DNA from 3 places in the Pseudomonas sp. GNP014 genome. Region 3 is predicted to be linked to each of the others. Evidence: predicted binding sites of a transcription regulator. Region 3 holds the regulator's gene; each other region holds the start of a gene.

Region 1 (4,807 bases), 1.7 Mb from region 3:
GTCCCTAAGGCGAGGCTGAAAAGCGTAGTCGATGGAAAACAGGTTAATATTCCTGTACTTCTGGTTATTGCGATGGAGGGACGGAGAAGGCTAGGCCAGCTTGGCGTTGGTTGTCCAAGTTTAAGGTGGTAGGCTGAGATCTTAGGTAAATCCGGGATCTTAAGGCCGAGAGCTGATGACGAGTTACCTTTCAGGTGACGAAGTGGTTGATGCCATGCTTCCAAGAAAAGCTTCTAAGCTTCAGATAACCAGGAACCGTACCCCAAACCGACACAGGTGGTTGGGTAGAGAATACCAAGGCGCTTGAGAGAACTCGGGTGAAGGAACTAGGCAAAATGGCACCGTAACTTCGGGAGAAGGTGCGCCGGTGAGGGTGAAGGACTTGCTCCGTAAGCTCATGCCGGTCGAAGATACCAGGCCGCTGCGACTGTTTATTAAAAACACAGCACTCTGCAAACACGAAAGTGGACGTATAGGGTGTGACGCCTGCCCGGTGCCGGAAGGTTAATTGATGGGGTTAGCTAACGCGAAGCTCTTGATCGAAGCCCCGGTAAACGGCGGCCGTAACTATAACGGTCCTAAGGTAGCGAAATTCCTTGTCGGGTAAGTTCCGACCTGCACGAATGGCGTAACGATGGCGGCGCTGTCTCCACCCGAGACTCAGTGAAATTGAAATCGCTGTGAAGATGCAGTGTATCCGCGGCTAGACGGAAAGACCCCGTGAACCTTTACTATAGCTTTGCACTGGACTTTGAATTTGCTTGTGTAGGATAGGTGGGAGGCTTTGAAGCGTGGACGCCAGTTCGCGTGGAGCCATCCTTGAAATACCACCCTGGCAACTTTGAGGTTCTAACTCAGGTCCGTTATCCGGATCGAGGACAGTGTATGGTGGGTAGTTTGACTGGGGCGGTCTCCTCCTAAAGAGTAACGGAGGAGTACGAAGGTGCGCTCAGACCGGTCGGAAATCGGTCGTAGAGTATAAAGGCAAAAGCGCGCTTGACTGCGAGACAGACACGTCGAGCAGGTACGAAAGTAGGTCTTAGTGATCCGGTGGTTCTGTATGGAAGGGCCATCGCTCAACGGATAAAAGGTACTCCGGGGATAACAGGCTGATACCGCCCAAGAGTTCATATCGACGGCGGTGTTTGGCACCTCGATGTCGGCTCATCACATCCTGGGGCTGAAGCCGGTCCCAAGGGTATGGCTGTTCGCCATTTAAAGTGGTACGCGAGCTGGGTTTAGAACGTCGTGAGACAGTTCGGTCCCTATCTGCCGTGGACGTTTGAGATTTGAGAGGGGCTGCTCCTAGTACGAGAGGACCGGAGTGGACGAACCTCTGGTGTTCCGGTTGTCACGCCAGTGGCATTGCCGGGTAGCTATGTTCGGGAAAGATAACCGCTGAAAGCATCTAAGCGGGAAACTTGCCTCAAGATGAGATCTCACTGGAACCTTGAGTTCCCTGAAGGGCCGTCGAAGACTACGACGTTGATAGGTTGGGTGTGTAAGCGCTGTGAGGCGTTGAGCTAACCAATACTAATTGCCCGTGAGGCTTGACCATATAACACCCAAGCAATTTGCGTCGAAGAGAGCAGATTGCGGTGTGTGAAGACGAAACGAACCGAAAGTTCGCGCTGCTCACAAGACACCTGTATCACATACCCGATTTGCTGAAGCGAGGCCAGATGGTCGCGAGTCAGTACCCGAATTTCTTGACGACCATAGAGCGTTGGAACCACCTGATCCCATCCCGAACTCAGAAGTGAAACGATGCATCGCCGATGGTAGTGTGGGGTTTCCCCATGTGAGAGTAGGTCATCGTCAAGATTAAATTCCGAAACCCCAATTGCGAAAGCAGTTGGGGTTTTGTTTTAGTAGAAGTACCTAATTTTGCTGGCTCGTTTACCGTGTTGACGGGCCAGATGCAGAATTTCTTGACGACCATAGAGCGTTGGAACCACCTGATCCCATCCCGAACTCAGAAGTGAAACGATGCATCGCCGATGGTAGTGTGGGGTTTCCCCATGTGAGAGTAGGTCATCGTCAAGATTAAATTTCAGAACCCCTGTCTGCTAACGCAGACAGGGGTTTTGTCGTTTAAGAGCCTGCCAAGATCAGGCGATCAAAGAATGTTCAATTGTCGCCCGGTCAACGCTCATCGCAAGGTGCGGCAAACGCTCTAGTGCGCCGTTCGGCGGGAATCTGACCTAAATGCCGTCCATTTCCCATACAACCCTAAGATTTCTCTGAACCGTGCCGAAAGACTGGTGAGACATGCGTGCACCAAAGTAGAGCGGCCAAGAAGAACGCTGCCTGCTCTGTACATGGAATGTTGCATCCGGAACGCATCCCCACTTTTGGCATAAGAAGTCCCATGAAATGAATCTCAAGTTCAGCCATAAAATCCTGTTGGCCGCTTCGGGCGTCGTGGTCCTGGCGTTCGCTCTGTTCACCCTCTACAACGACTATCTGCAGCGAAACACCATTCGCCAGAACCTCCAGTCCTCCGTACAGCAGGCGGGTGACCTGACTGCCAGCAGCGTGCAGAACTGGATGAGCGGGCGGATTCTGGTATTGGAAAACCTTGCGCAAAACGTCGCCCACCAGGGCAAGGACGCTGACTTCCCCGGTCTGGTCGATCAGCCGGCCTTCACCTCCAACTTCCAGTTCACCTACGTCGGCCAGGCCAATGGTGTATTCACCCAACGCCCTGACGCGAAGATGCCGGACGGTTACGATCCGCGTCAGCGCCCTTGGTACAAGCAAGCCGTCGCCGCCGATAAAACCATGCTGACGCCGCCGTACATGGCCGCTGTCGGTGGTCTGGTGGTGACCATCGCCATGCCGGTAAAAAAGAACGGCGAATTGCTCGGTGTGGTCGGTGGTGACTTGAGCCTGGAAACCCTGGTAAAGATCATCAACTCGGTGGACTTCGGTGGCCTCGGTCACGCGTTCCTGGTCAGCGCCGACGGTCAGGTAATCGTCAGCCCGGATAAAGATCAGGTGATGAAAAACCTGAAAGACATCTACCCGAATGCCGGTGTGCGCATCGAGAAGGGCAATCAGAACGTGGTGCTCAACGGTCAGGAACGCATCCTGTCGTTCACCCCGGTCAGCGACCTGCCGAATGCGCAGTGGTACATCGGTCTGTCGATTGATCACGATAAAGCCTACGCAGCCCTCAGTCAGTTCCGTACCTCGGCACTGATCGCAATGTTTGTGGCGGTGGCCGCGATTGCACTGCTGTTGAGCCTGTTGATCAATGTGTTGATGCGTCCGTTGACCACCATGGGTCGCGCAATGCAGGACATCGCTCAGGGCGAAGGCGATCTGACCCGTCGTCTGGTGGTTGAGAGCAAAGACGAATTTGGCGAACTGGGCAGTGCGTTCAACCAGTTCGTTGAACGGATTCACGCGTCGATTTCCGAAGTGTCGTCGGCAACCCGTCACGTACACGACCTGTCGCAGCGGGTAATGGCGTCGTCCAATGCGTCCATTGTCGGTTCCGACGAACAAAGTGCGCGCACCAACAGCGTCGCTGCCGCGATCAACCAGTTGGGCGCCGCCACCCAGGAAATCGCCCGCAACGCGGCCGATGCTTCGCAGCACGCCAGCGGCGCCAGCGAACAGGCCGATGACGGTCGTCAGGTGGTGGAGCAGACCATTCAGGCGATGACCGAGCTGTCGCAGAAAATCAGCCTGTCGTGCACGCAGATCGAAACCCTGAACGCCAGCACCGACAACATCGGCCACATTCTCGATGTGATCAAAGGCATTTCGCAGCAGACCAACCTGCTGGCACTCAACGCGGCTATCGAAGCCGCGCGGGCCGGTGAGGCTGGCCGTGGTTTTGCGGTGGTGGCGGACGAGGTGCGCAACCTTGCCCATCGCACCCAGGAGTCGGCAGAAGAAATCCACAAGATGATCACGTCGCTGCAGGTCGGCTCCCGTGAAGCGGTGACCACCATGAATGCCAGTCAGGCATCCAGCGAGCAGAGTGTTGAGGTGGCCAACCAGGCCGGCTTGCGTCTGGTCAGCGTGACCCAGCGTATCGGTGAAATCGACGGCATGAACCAGTCGGTGGCCGCCGCGACCGAGGAGCAGACGGCTGTGGTGGAGACCCTCAACGTTGACGTCAATCAGATCAACCTGTTGAACCAGCAGAGCGTGGCCAACCTCAACGAGACGTTGAAGGATTGTGATGCGTTGTCGCAGCAGGCCAACCGGTTGAAGCAGTTGGTCGACAGTTTCAAGATCTGACCACCCGTCAGACCGCGTTATCGTTCAATCGCGGGCAAGCCCGCTCCCACAGGATTTTTGGCGAACACAATATGTGTGAACGACTCGAATCCTGTGGGGGCTGGCTTGCCAGCGAAAGCGGTGGTTCACTCACCGCCTGTGCAAAGCCTTAAACAAACAGCTTCAGCACATTCCCCATTGCATCATCGGCAAACCCCTGCACAAAGTCCTTGAACCCCGGTAGCGCCTCCTCACCGCCGCTGGCCGGCTCGGCAATGATCGTCCAGGTCGCCCGCGCTTTTCCGCCCCCAGCGATTCCACATTCATCGCCGCCCATAGATTGGCCACGCCCAGGGTGTTGTAGATCGTCGTCCAGGTCATGCTCCGCGCCTGCTCATCGCGGGAGTTGAGTTGCTCGACCACCACGTTGCCATCCTTGAAGAATTTCTTGCGCAGCGAAGCCACGCCTTCGCCAGTCATTTCGATGTGCGACAGCGCCGGAATAAACCGCTCGAAACCGCCAAAGTCGCCGACCACAGCCCAGACCTGCGTGGCGTCTGCCGGCACTTCC
Region 2 (4,807 bases), 1.4 Mb from region 3:
TGTTTGACGCGGGCGTACAAGGGCGCCGGACTGTCGCCCAGGTTCGCGGCCAACGGGGAGACTGGAGGCGGAGTCGGCACGGTTGATCCCTGTTCATTGAAGAAAGTGGCTAGCTTGCCGGAGTTTACCGGGCAGGCAAACGTCTGTATATGTATATACAAATAACACACGATGGGGTGCTGAACCATGTCCGCCTTCTTTGCCGAACGCGCGCTGCTGCCTAACGGATGGGCCAACCATGTACGTCTTGAGGTCAACGCCGATGGCGTGTTGACCCAAATCCAGGCCGATTCCACCGCAGATGGCGCCGAGCGGCTGAGCGGCCCGTTGCTGCCGGGGATGCCCAACCTGCACTCCCACGCCTTCCAGCGTGCGATGGCCGGACTGGCCGAAGTGGCCGGCAATCCCAACGACAGTTTCTGGACCTGGCGCGACCTGATGTATCGGCTGGTCGGAAAAATCAGTCCGGATCAGCTCGGGGTGATCGCCCGTCAGTTGTACATCGAGATGCTCAAGGCCGGTTATACCTCGGTCGCCGAATTCCATTACGTGCACCACGACCACAACGGCCAGCCTTACGCCGACCCGGCGGAACTGGCGCTGCGCATCAGCCAGGCCGCAAGTGACAGCGGCATCGGCCTGACCCTGCTGCCGGTGCTCTACAGCCATTCGGGTTTTGGCGGGCAGACGCCGAACGACGGCCAGCGTCGCTTTATCAACAGCACCGAAAATTACCTGAATCTGCAATCGCGCTTGCAGCCATTACTGGCGCAGCAAAAGGCGCAATCGCTGGGCCTGTGCTTTCACTCGTTGCGCGCGGTGACCCCGCAGCAGATCAGCGAAGTGCTGGCCGCCAGCGACCAACAGTGCCCGGTGCACATTCACATCGCCGAACAGCAGAAGGAAGTCGATGACTGCCTGAGCTGGAGCGGACGGCGTCCGTTGCAATGGCTCTACGAAAACACCGAAGTCGATCAGCGCTGGTGCCTGGTCCACGCGACTCACGCCAACCCGGAAGAAGTCACGCTGATGGCCAAGAGTCGCGCCATCGCCGGCCTGTGTCTGACCACCGAAGCCAACCTCGGCGACGGGATTTTCCCGGCGGTGGATTTCCTCGCCCAGGGCGGGCGTATGGGTATCGGTTCCGACAGCCATGTGTCGCTCAGCGTGGTCGAGGAATTGCGTTGGCTGGAATATGGCCAGCGCTTGCGTGATCAGCGGCGTAACCGTTTGTATGGCGCGGATCAGCCGATGGTCGGGCGTACGTTGTATGACGCAGCGCTGGACGGTGGTGCGCAGGCGTTGGGGCAACCGATTGGTGCGCTGGCGGTTGGCAAGCGTGCGGACTGGATTGTGCTCGATGGTAACGATCCGTATCTGGCCACGGCCACGGGTGACGGGATCTTGAATCGGTGGTTGTTCGCCGGTGGCGATCGTCAGGTGCGCGATGTGCTGATCAACGGCCAGTGGGTGGTGCGTGACGGCCGGCATGCCGGCGAAGAGGACAGCGCCCGCGCCTTCACCCAGGTCCTGCGCGACCTTTTAGGCTGACACAAAACAAAAATGTGGGAGCGAGCTTGCTCGCGAAGAGGCCGTATCAGTCGACTGAAATGTTGACTGATACACCGCTTTCGCGAGCAAGCTCGCTCCCACATTTTGATTGGTGGCGATGCTTAATTCGAAGTCTTGGCCATCTGCCGATCCGACGTTCGCCAGATCAATCGCGTGGTGTCATACCCCTGCTGCCGCGCCTTGCTCAGCAGTTCTTCACGCACCACACCGTTGACGGTCGGCGTGCGCGACAACAGCCACATGTACTTGCGACTCGGATCGCCGACGATGGCAGTCTTGTAGTCATCGCTGACGTACAACACCCAGTATTCGCCTTTCGCCACACCCGGAATCAGCCGCGAGAACCAGGTATCGAACTCGACCCACAGCTTGTCGGTCTTGCCCGGCACCTGTGGATAAGCCTTGCCCTTGGCCTCTTCCCACTGCCACTGCGACGTCAGGCAGCGATTGAGCACCGCGACGTTACCGTCAGGCTGGAGGGTGTAATGGGCTTCGGATTGCGCGCAATTGCGCTGGAAGTACATTGGCAAGCGCGCCAGTTCGTACCAGGTGCCCTGGTAACGCTTGAGATTGACACTGTTGGCCGTCTTCGGCGCCAACGGGTCGACGCCTGAAGTGGCGCAGCCGGCCAACACCAGGCCGGCAAAAAGGATCAACAATAACCGCTTCATTTTTTCTTCTCCGTGGGCGCGAAGCCCCGGTTTACTTCAGGCCTTGGCCGGAAAACATCAGCACTTTGTCACCGGCGTACTGCACGCTGATAAAGCTGTTCTTGTCGCCCCAGGTGCAACTGGACATGCCGAGCGCGCCCGAGCAGTCGGTGGGTTTGCCGAGCAAGGTCTCAACCTCGGCCTTGGCCATGCCGGCCGAGAGCTTCGAGTAGTTTTCCTGGTTGACCTTGCTGCATGCGGCCAACAGCACGCAAAACGACAACAGGGCGATAGATCGCAGCGACATGGTGTAACTCCTGGAACGAGGGGGGATGGCAGGGTGCCAACCAGAAGCTTAGAAGAGAAAACCTTCTTCTGGTTCCCTGTACGGACGGCTATTTATTAGCCCGCCCGTCTGGCTTTTGCCGATAAATCAGACACCTTGTGGGCCTGGTGCGCATTTCGTCGCATTTCACGAAAACCGCCTAATCTTTGGCGCGCCGCGGTCGAAATAAGAGCAGCGCAAAGCCCCCGAGTGTGGCAAATTGCCGCCCTTTCTTGACCAGTCCCCTCGCGGTAGTTCATTCGATGACCAGAAACATGAAATTCAGCCACAAGATCTTGTTGGCTGCCGCCCTCGTGGTGGCCATTGCGTTCGCCTGTTTCATTTTGTTCAACGATTACCGACAACGCGAAGCCCTGAGCAGCAGCACCGAAGCGTCGATGCAGGAACTGGGCAGCTTGACCACCAGCAACATCCAGACCTGGCTGGAAAGCCGGATTCAGTTGCTGCAATCGCTGTCGCAGCAAGTGGCGGTTGACGGTAATGCACCCGCCAGCCTGAAACGCATCATCGACCTGCCCGCCTACACCGGCAATTTCCAGCTCAGCTACTTCGGTGGTGTCGACGGCGTGATGTTCTCGGTGCCCGCCGGCAACCGCGCGCCGGACTACGACCCGCGCGCCCGTGGCTGGTACAAGGCGGCCAACAGCGCGCAGCAGACCATCGTCACCGAACCGTACATCGCCGCTTCGTCGGGCAAACTGGTGATCACCGTCGCCACCCCGGTGCAGCGCCAGGGCCAGATGCTCGGCGTGGCCGGTGCAGACATCGACCTGAGCAGCGTCAGCGCGATCATCAACTCGCTGAACTTCGGCGGCCACGGCCACGCCTTCATCGTCAGCAGCGAGGGCAAGATCCTCATCCACCCGGACAGCAAACTGGTGCTCAAGACCCTCGCCGAGGCGTATCCGAACGGCGCGCCGAAGGTCAGCCCGGGCCTGAAAGAAGTCGAGTTCGACGGCAAGACTCAACTGATCTCCTTCACCCACGTCAACGGCGTGCCATCGGCCGACTGGTACGTGGCGCTGGTGCTGGACAAAGACACCGCGTTCTCGATGCTCAGTGAATTCCGCACTTCGGCGCTGATCGCCATGGTCATTGCCGTGGTGATCATCATCGCCTTGCTCGGCATGCTGATCCGCGTGCTGATGCAACCGCTGCTGACCATGGGCCGCGCCATGCACGATATCGCTGAAGGCGAGGGCGACCTGACCAAGCGTCTGGTGATCCACGGCCACGACGAGTTCGGCGCACTGGGCACCTCGTTCAACCGCTTCGTCGAGCGCATTCACACCTCGATCCGCGAAGTGTCCTCGGCCACCGGCCAGGTCAACGAAGTCGCCCTGCGCGTGGTCGCCGCATCGAACTCGTCGATGTACAACTCTGACCAGCAGGCCAGCCGCACCAACAGCGTGGCCGCCGCGATCAACCAGCTCGGTGCCGCCGCCCAGGAAATCGCGCAAAACGCCGCCCTCGCCTCGCAGCACTCCAGCGATGCGCGCAGCCTGGCGGTCGACGGCCAGCAGGTGGTAGATAAAACCATCCACGCCATGCAGCAACTGTCGGCAAAAATCAGCGACTCCTGCGGCAACATCGAAACTCTCAACAGCAACACGGTAAACATCGGCCAGATTCTGGAAGTGATCACCAGCATCTCGCAGCAGACCAACCTGCTGGCGCTCAACGCCGCGATCGAAGCGGCCCGTGCCGGTGAAGCCGGGCGTGGTTTCGCCGTGGTCGCGGACGAAGTGCGCAACCTCGCGCACCGTACCCAGGATTCGGCGCAACAAGTGCAGAAGATGATCGAAGAGCTGCAGGTCGGCGCACGCCAGGCGGTGAACATCATGACCGAGAGCCAGCGCGAGAGCGAAAGCAGCGTCGGCATCGCCAACCAGGCCGGCGAGCGGTTGGGCAGCGTGACCCAGCGCATCGGCGAGATCGACGGCATGAACCAGTCGGTGGCCACCGCGACCGAAGAGCAGACCGCAGTGGTCGAGTCGATCAATGTCGATATCAACGAGATCAACACGCTGAACCAGGAAGGTGTGGAGAACCTGCAGGCAACGCTGCGGGCGTGCTCGGATCTGGAGCAGCAGGCGGCGCGGTTGAAGCAGTTGGTGGGCAGTTTCAGGATCTGAAGGTCAAGGACTTTACCCCCTCACCCCAACCCTCTCCCCCAGGGGGGCGAGGGGGAAAGGGAGCCGATCTTCACACTGTTCAAAACCTGAGTTCGACTCGATAT
Region 3 (4,807 bases):
ATCTGTATCGCCGTCTGCAGCGCATCGGCCTGTCCGGCCCGCTGTCGCGCGATCTGCTGTCGATGATCACCGATATCGAAGAGCCGCGTCAGGCCTGGCGCATGTTGCTCGCGCATCTGGCGCGGATGATTGCCGTGCCGGAAGTCGAGCCGCTGGAAGAGGGCGGGGTGATTGCGATGGTCGGCCCGGCCGGCATGGGCAAGACCACCACGCTGGCCAAACTGGCCGCGCGTTATGTGCTCAAATACGGCGCGCACAACGTGGCGCTGGTGAGCATGGACAGCTTCCGCATCGGTGCACAGGAACAGCTCAAGACCCTCGGGCGGATTCTCAATGTGCCGGTGACGCACGTTGATCCGGGCCAGTCGCTGGTGCAGGCGCTGGATCCGTTGCTGCGCAAACGCGTGGTGCTGATTGATACTGCCGGCCTGCAAGCCAGCGATCCGGCCCTGCGCATGCAGCTGGAAAGTCTGGCCGGGCGCGGTATCCGTTCAAAAAATTATCTGGTGCTGGCAACCACCAGCCAGAAACAGGTTCTAACCGCCGCTTATCACAGTTACAAGCGTTGCGGGCTTGCCGGGTGCATCCTGACTAAACTGGATGAAACGGCCAGCCTTGGCGAAGTGTTGAGCCTGGCGATCAGTCATGAATTGCCGGTCGCGTACCTGACCGATGGCCCACGGATTCCGGATGATCTGCATCTGCCGCGCCGTCATCAACTGGTCAGCCGCGCCGTCAGCGTGCAAATGCAGGAAGAACCCAGCGAAGAAGCCATGGCTGACATGTTCGCTGATATCTATCACAGCCCGACCAAGCAGGTAGGCTGAGGTATTCATGAACAGTTTTTGTACCTACATCGATGGCCTGCCATGCATTGTTCCGGTTGTGAACGCGCAGCCAGTAATGTGGCCTCCGTCTATGCAAGACAAGGTAAAGAAATAACATGGGCAGCATGCATCCCGTACAGGTGATCGCGGTGACCGGCGGCAAAGGTGGCGTCGGCAAGACTAACGTGTCAGTGAACTTGTCTCTGGCGCTGGCAGAGCTTGGCCGTCGGGTCATGCTGCTGGACGCCGACCTGGGGCTGGCGAACGTCGACGTTCTGCTGGGACTGACCCCCAAACGTACTTTGGCCGACGTGATCGAAGGCCGCTGCGAGCTGCGCGACGTCCTGTTGCAGGGCCCCGGCGGGATCCGCATCGTGCCGGCCGCTTCCGGCACCCAGAGCATGGTGCACCTGAGCCCGGCGCAGCACGCCGGCCTGATTCAGGCGTTCAGCGACATCGGCGACAATCTCGACGTGCTGGTGATCGACACCGCTGCGGGTATTGGTGACTCGGTAGTCAGTTTTGTACGCGCCGCGCAGGAAGTGTTGCTGGTGGTCTGCGACGAGCCGACGTCCATTACCGACGCCTACGCGCTTATCAAACTGCTCAACCGCGATTACGGCATGAACCGCTTCCGCGTGCTGGCCAACATGGCCCAGAGCCCGCAGGAAGGGCGCAACCTGTTCGCCAAGTTGACCAAGGTCACGGATCGCTTCCTTGACGTGGCCCTACAATACGTCGGCGCCGTGCCTTACGACGAAAGCGTGCGTAAGGCGGTGCAGAAGCAGCGTGCGGTCTATGAAGCCTTTCCGCGTTCCAAGTGCGCCCTGGCGTTCAAGGCCATCGCCCAGAAGGTCGACACCTGGCCGCTGCCGGCGAACCCGCGCGGCCACCTGGAATTTTTCGTCGAGCGCCTCGTGCAGCAAACGGCAGGACCAGTGCTATGACCGCCAGCGGTATGAATTACTACAAGAAGTCGGCACGCGACGCGCAATACGAGTTGATCGAGCGTTACGCGCCACTGGTCAAACGCATTGCCTACCACTTGCTGGCACGCTTGCCGGCCAGTGTGCAGGTCGAAGACCTGATTCAGGCCGGCATGATCGGTCTGCTCGAAGTCTCGACCAAATACGACGCCAGCAAAGGCGCCAGTTTCGAAACGTACGCGGGCATTCGAATCCGCGGCGCGATGCTCGATGAAGTCCGTAAAGGGGACTGGGCGCCACGCTCGGTTCACCGCAACACCCGTATGGTCAGCGACGCAATTCGGGCAATTGAAGCTAAAACCGGCCGTGATGCTAAAGATCACGAGGTTGCGGCCGAACTCCAATTGAGTCTCGACGATTACTACGGGATTTTGAATGACACCCTGGGCAGCCGCCTGTTCAGTTTCGACGACCTGTTGCAGGACGGCGAACACGAAGGGCTGCACGAGGATGGCGCCAGTGCTCATCTTGAGCCGTCACGCGATCTGGAAGATGAACGTTTCCAGGCCGCACTGGCGGACGCGATTGCCAATTTGCCGGAGCGTGAGCGACTGGTGTTGGCGCTGTACTACGACGAAGAGCTGAACCTCAAGGAAATCGGTGAAGTCCTTGGCGTCAGTGAGTCGCGGGTCAGCCAGTTACACAGCCAGTGCGCGGCCCGCTTGCGGGGGCGTTTGGGGGAGTGGCGAGCGCGCTGAAGGCAGTGTGGGGACACTGCGAACGAGGCTGGTGCGGTGATGAACGGCACCGGTCTTGCTCTGTTGTGCTCCAGACAGTCTTCGAGTGCTACGCCGGATTGATTGAAATGGCGCGTCCAGGTGCTGGGCGCGTTTAAGACTGCTTGGAGGTCGAATTGGACAAGAACATGAAAATCCTCATCGTTGATGACTTCTCAACGATGCGGCGGATCATCAAGAACCTGCTGCGTGATCTGGGGTTCACCAACACCGTCGAGGCCGACGATGGCACCACTGCCATTCCGGTGCTCAACAGCGGAAGCATCGACTTTCTGGTAACGGACTGGAACATGCCGGGCATGACCGGTATCGACCTGCTGCGCCACGTGCGTGCCGATGAAAAACTCAAGCACCTGCCGGTGCTGATGGTGACGGCAGAAGCCAAGCGTGAGCAGATCATCGAAGCGGCCCAGGCCGGTGTGAACGGCTACGTGGTCAAACCTTTCACGGCTCAGGCGCTGAAAGAAAAAATCGAGAAGATTTTCGAACGCATCGGCTGATGAACGCGCGGGGGAGCTATGGAGCATAACGAATCTTCACAGGGCGATTTCGAGTCGACCCTGAAAAAACACGCGGTCGAACTGGTCGAGAGCCTTGAAAAAGGCAGGTTCGGCGACGCTGTGCAACTGATCCATGAGCTCAATCAGACCCGTGACCGCGGCCTGTATCAGGAAGTGGGCAAGCTCACGCGCGAACTGCACAGTGCGATCGTCAACTTCCAGATTGATCCGCACATGCCGCAGGCCGAGGAAGTGTCGCAAATCACCGACGCCACCGAACGCCTGGGCTATGTGGTCAAGCTGACTGAAGCCGCGGCCAACCGCACCATGGATCTGGTGGAAAGCGCCACCCCGGTGGTCAATGGCCTGGCTGACGAAGCCCAGGCCCTGAGCACCGATTGGGGTCGCTTCATGCGTCGCGAGGTCGGGGCTGAAGAGTTCCGCGAACTGGCGCGTCGGGTCGACGGTTTTCTGTCGCGCAGCAGCACGGACAACCGTGCGGTGTCGAGCAACCTCAACGACATCCTGCTGGCCCAGGATTACCAGGACCTGACCGGTCAGGTGATCAAGCGCGTGACCCAACTGGTCACCGAAGTCGAAAGCAATTTGCTCAAACTCGTGCTCATGGCCAGTCAGGTGGACCGCTTTGCGGGCATCGAACATGACCGCGCCGCGATGCTTGCAGAAAAAGATCCACAAAAACATCTCTCGCAGGGTGAAGGTCCGCAGATTCATGCCGATAAACGAGAAGACGTTGTGTCCGGTCAGGACGATGTGGACGATTTGCTATCCAGCCTTGGATTTTGAGTTTTAGGTTTTTAGACCTGTAGGAGCACCCCATTAATGAGCTTCGGCGCCGATGAAGAGATCCTTCAGGATTTCCTGGTTGAGGCCGGCGAGATTCTTGAGCAACTGTCCGAACAACTGGTTGAGCTGGAAAGCCGCCCGGATGATGCAGATCTGCTCAACGCAATTTTTCGCGGTTTCCATACTGTAAAAGGGGGCGCCGGCTTCCTTCAGCTCAACGAGCTGGTGGAGTGCTGTCACATCGCCGAAAACGTGTTCGACATCCTGCGCAAGGGTGAACGCCGCGTTGATGCCGAACTGATGGACGTGGTGCTCGAAGCACTGGACGCGGTGAACAGCATGTTCAGCGAAGTCCGTGAACGTGCCCCGATCACCGCCGCCACCCCGGAACTGCTGGCCGCGCTGGCGCGTCTGGCCGAGCCGCAAACGGCCGATGAAGCCCCGGCTTCACCGGTGGCCGAGATGATCGAAGAACTGGTCGTCGAAGGCGATTCCGGCGATTCGGGCGACATCACCGATAACGAATTCGAACAACTGCTGGACTCGCTGAACGCCGTCAAGGCCGAAGCCGAAGCCCCGGTCGTTGCTGCGCCGGTGCAAACTGCCGAAGCGGCCGCCAGCGATGAAATCACCGATGCCGAGTTCGAGTCGCTGCTCGATCAGTTGCACGGCAAAGGCCAGTTCGCACCTGACGCCGTTGCACCGACGGCAGCGCCTGCGGCCCCAGCGGCGGGCGACAGCTCGGACATCACCGACGACGAATTCGAAGCACTGCTTGATCAGTTGCACGGCAAGGGCAACTTCGCCGTGGAAGCGCTGGAGTCGGCGATCGCCTCGGCACCGGCGGCACCTGCCGCACCGGTAGCCGCTGCTGCCGGCAGCGACCTGATCAGCGATCACGAGTTCGAATCGCTGCTCGACGAGCTGCACGGCAAAGGCAAGTTCGATGC

What was found. Region 3 encodes FliA, which starts transcription of late flagellar genes. Its sites were predicted from a motif close to CTAAAGTTTNNNNNNNNNNNGCCGNTAA; they were not measured.
Region 1: ACXX9E_RS06270 (methyl-accepting chemotaxis protein) is a predicted target of FliA. The motif match lies at 2,233-2,260, and genes of this name have one in related genera.
Region 2: ACXX9E_RS07435 (methyl-accepting chemotaxis protein) is a predicted target of FliA. The motif match lies at 2,708-2,735, and genes of this name have one in related genera.

Annotation. Positions count from the first base shown of each region.
Region 1 is NZ_JBTGUS010000001.1:1,340,264-1,345,070, forward strand. Features, by position in the region: rRNA gene ACXX9E_RS06255 (23S ribosomal RNA) at 1-1,558, shown strand, start outside; rRNA gene rrf (5S ribosomal RNA) at 1,709-1,824, shown strand; rRNA gene rrf (5S ribosomal RNA) at 1,931-2,046, shown strand; gene ACXX9E_RS06270 (methyl-accepting chemotaxis protein) at 2,377-4,257, shown strand; partial or broken gene ACXX9E_RS06275 (SRPBCC family protein) at 4,406-4,807, opposite strand, start outside.
Region 2 is NZ_JBTGUS010000001.1:1,625,377-1,630,183, reverse strand. Features, by position in the region: gene ACXX9E_RS07450 (formimidoylglutamate deiminase) at 187-1,551, shown strand; gene ACXX9E_RS07445 (lipocalin family protein) at 1,674-2,243, opposite strand; gene ACXX9E_RS07440 (hypothetical protein) at 2,275-2,529, opposite strand; gene ACXX9E_RS07435 (methyl-accepting chemotaxis protein) at 2,811-4,703, shown strand.
Region 3 is NZ_JBTGUS010000001.1:3,003,675-3,008,481, forward strand. Features, by position in the region: gene flhF (flagellar biosynthesis GTPase FlhF) at 1-827, shown strand, start outside; gene fleN (flagellar synthesis regulator FleN) at 944-1,774, shown strand; gene fliA (RNA polymerase sigma factor FliA) at 1,771-2,511, shown strand; gene ACXX9E_RS13510 (chemotaxis response regulator CheY) at 2,679-3,050, shown strand; gene ACXX9E_RS13515 (protein phosphatase CheZ) at 3,069-3,857, shown strand; gene ACXX9E_RS13520 (chemotaxis protein CheA) at 3,894-4,807, shown strand, end outside.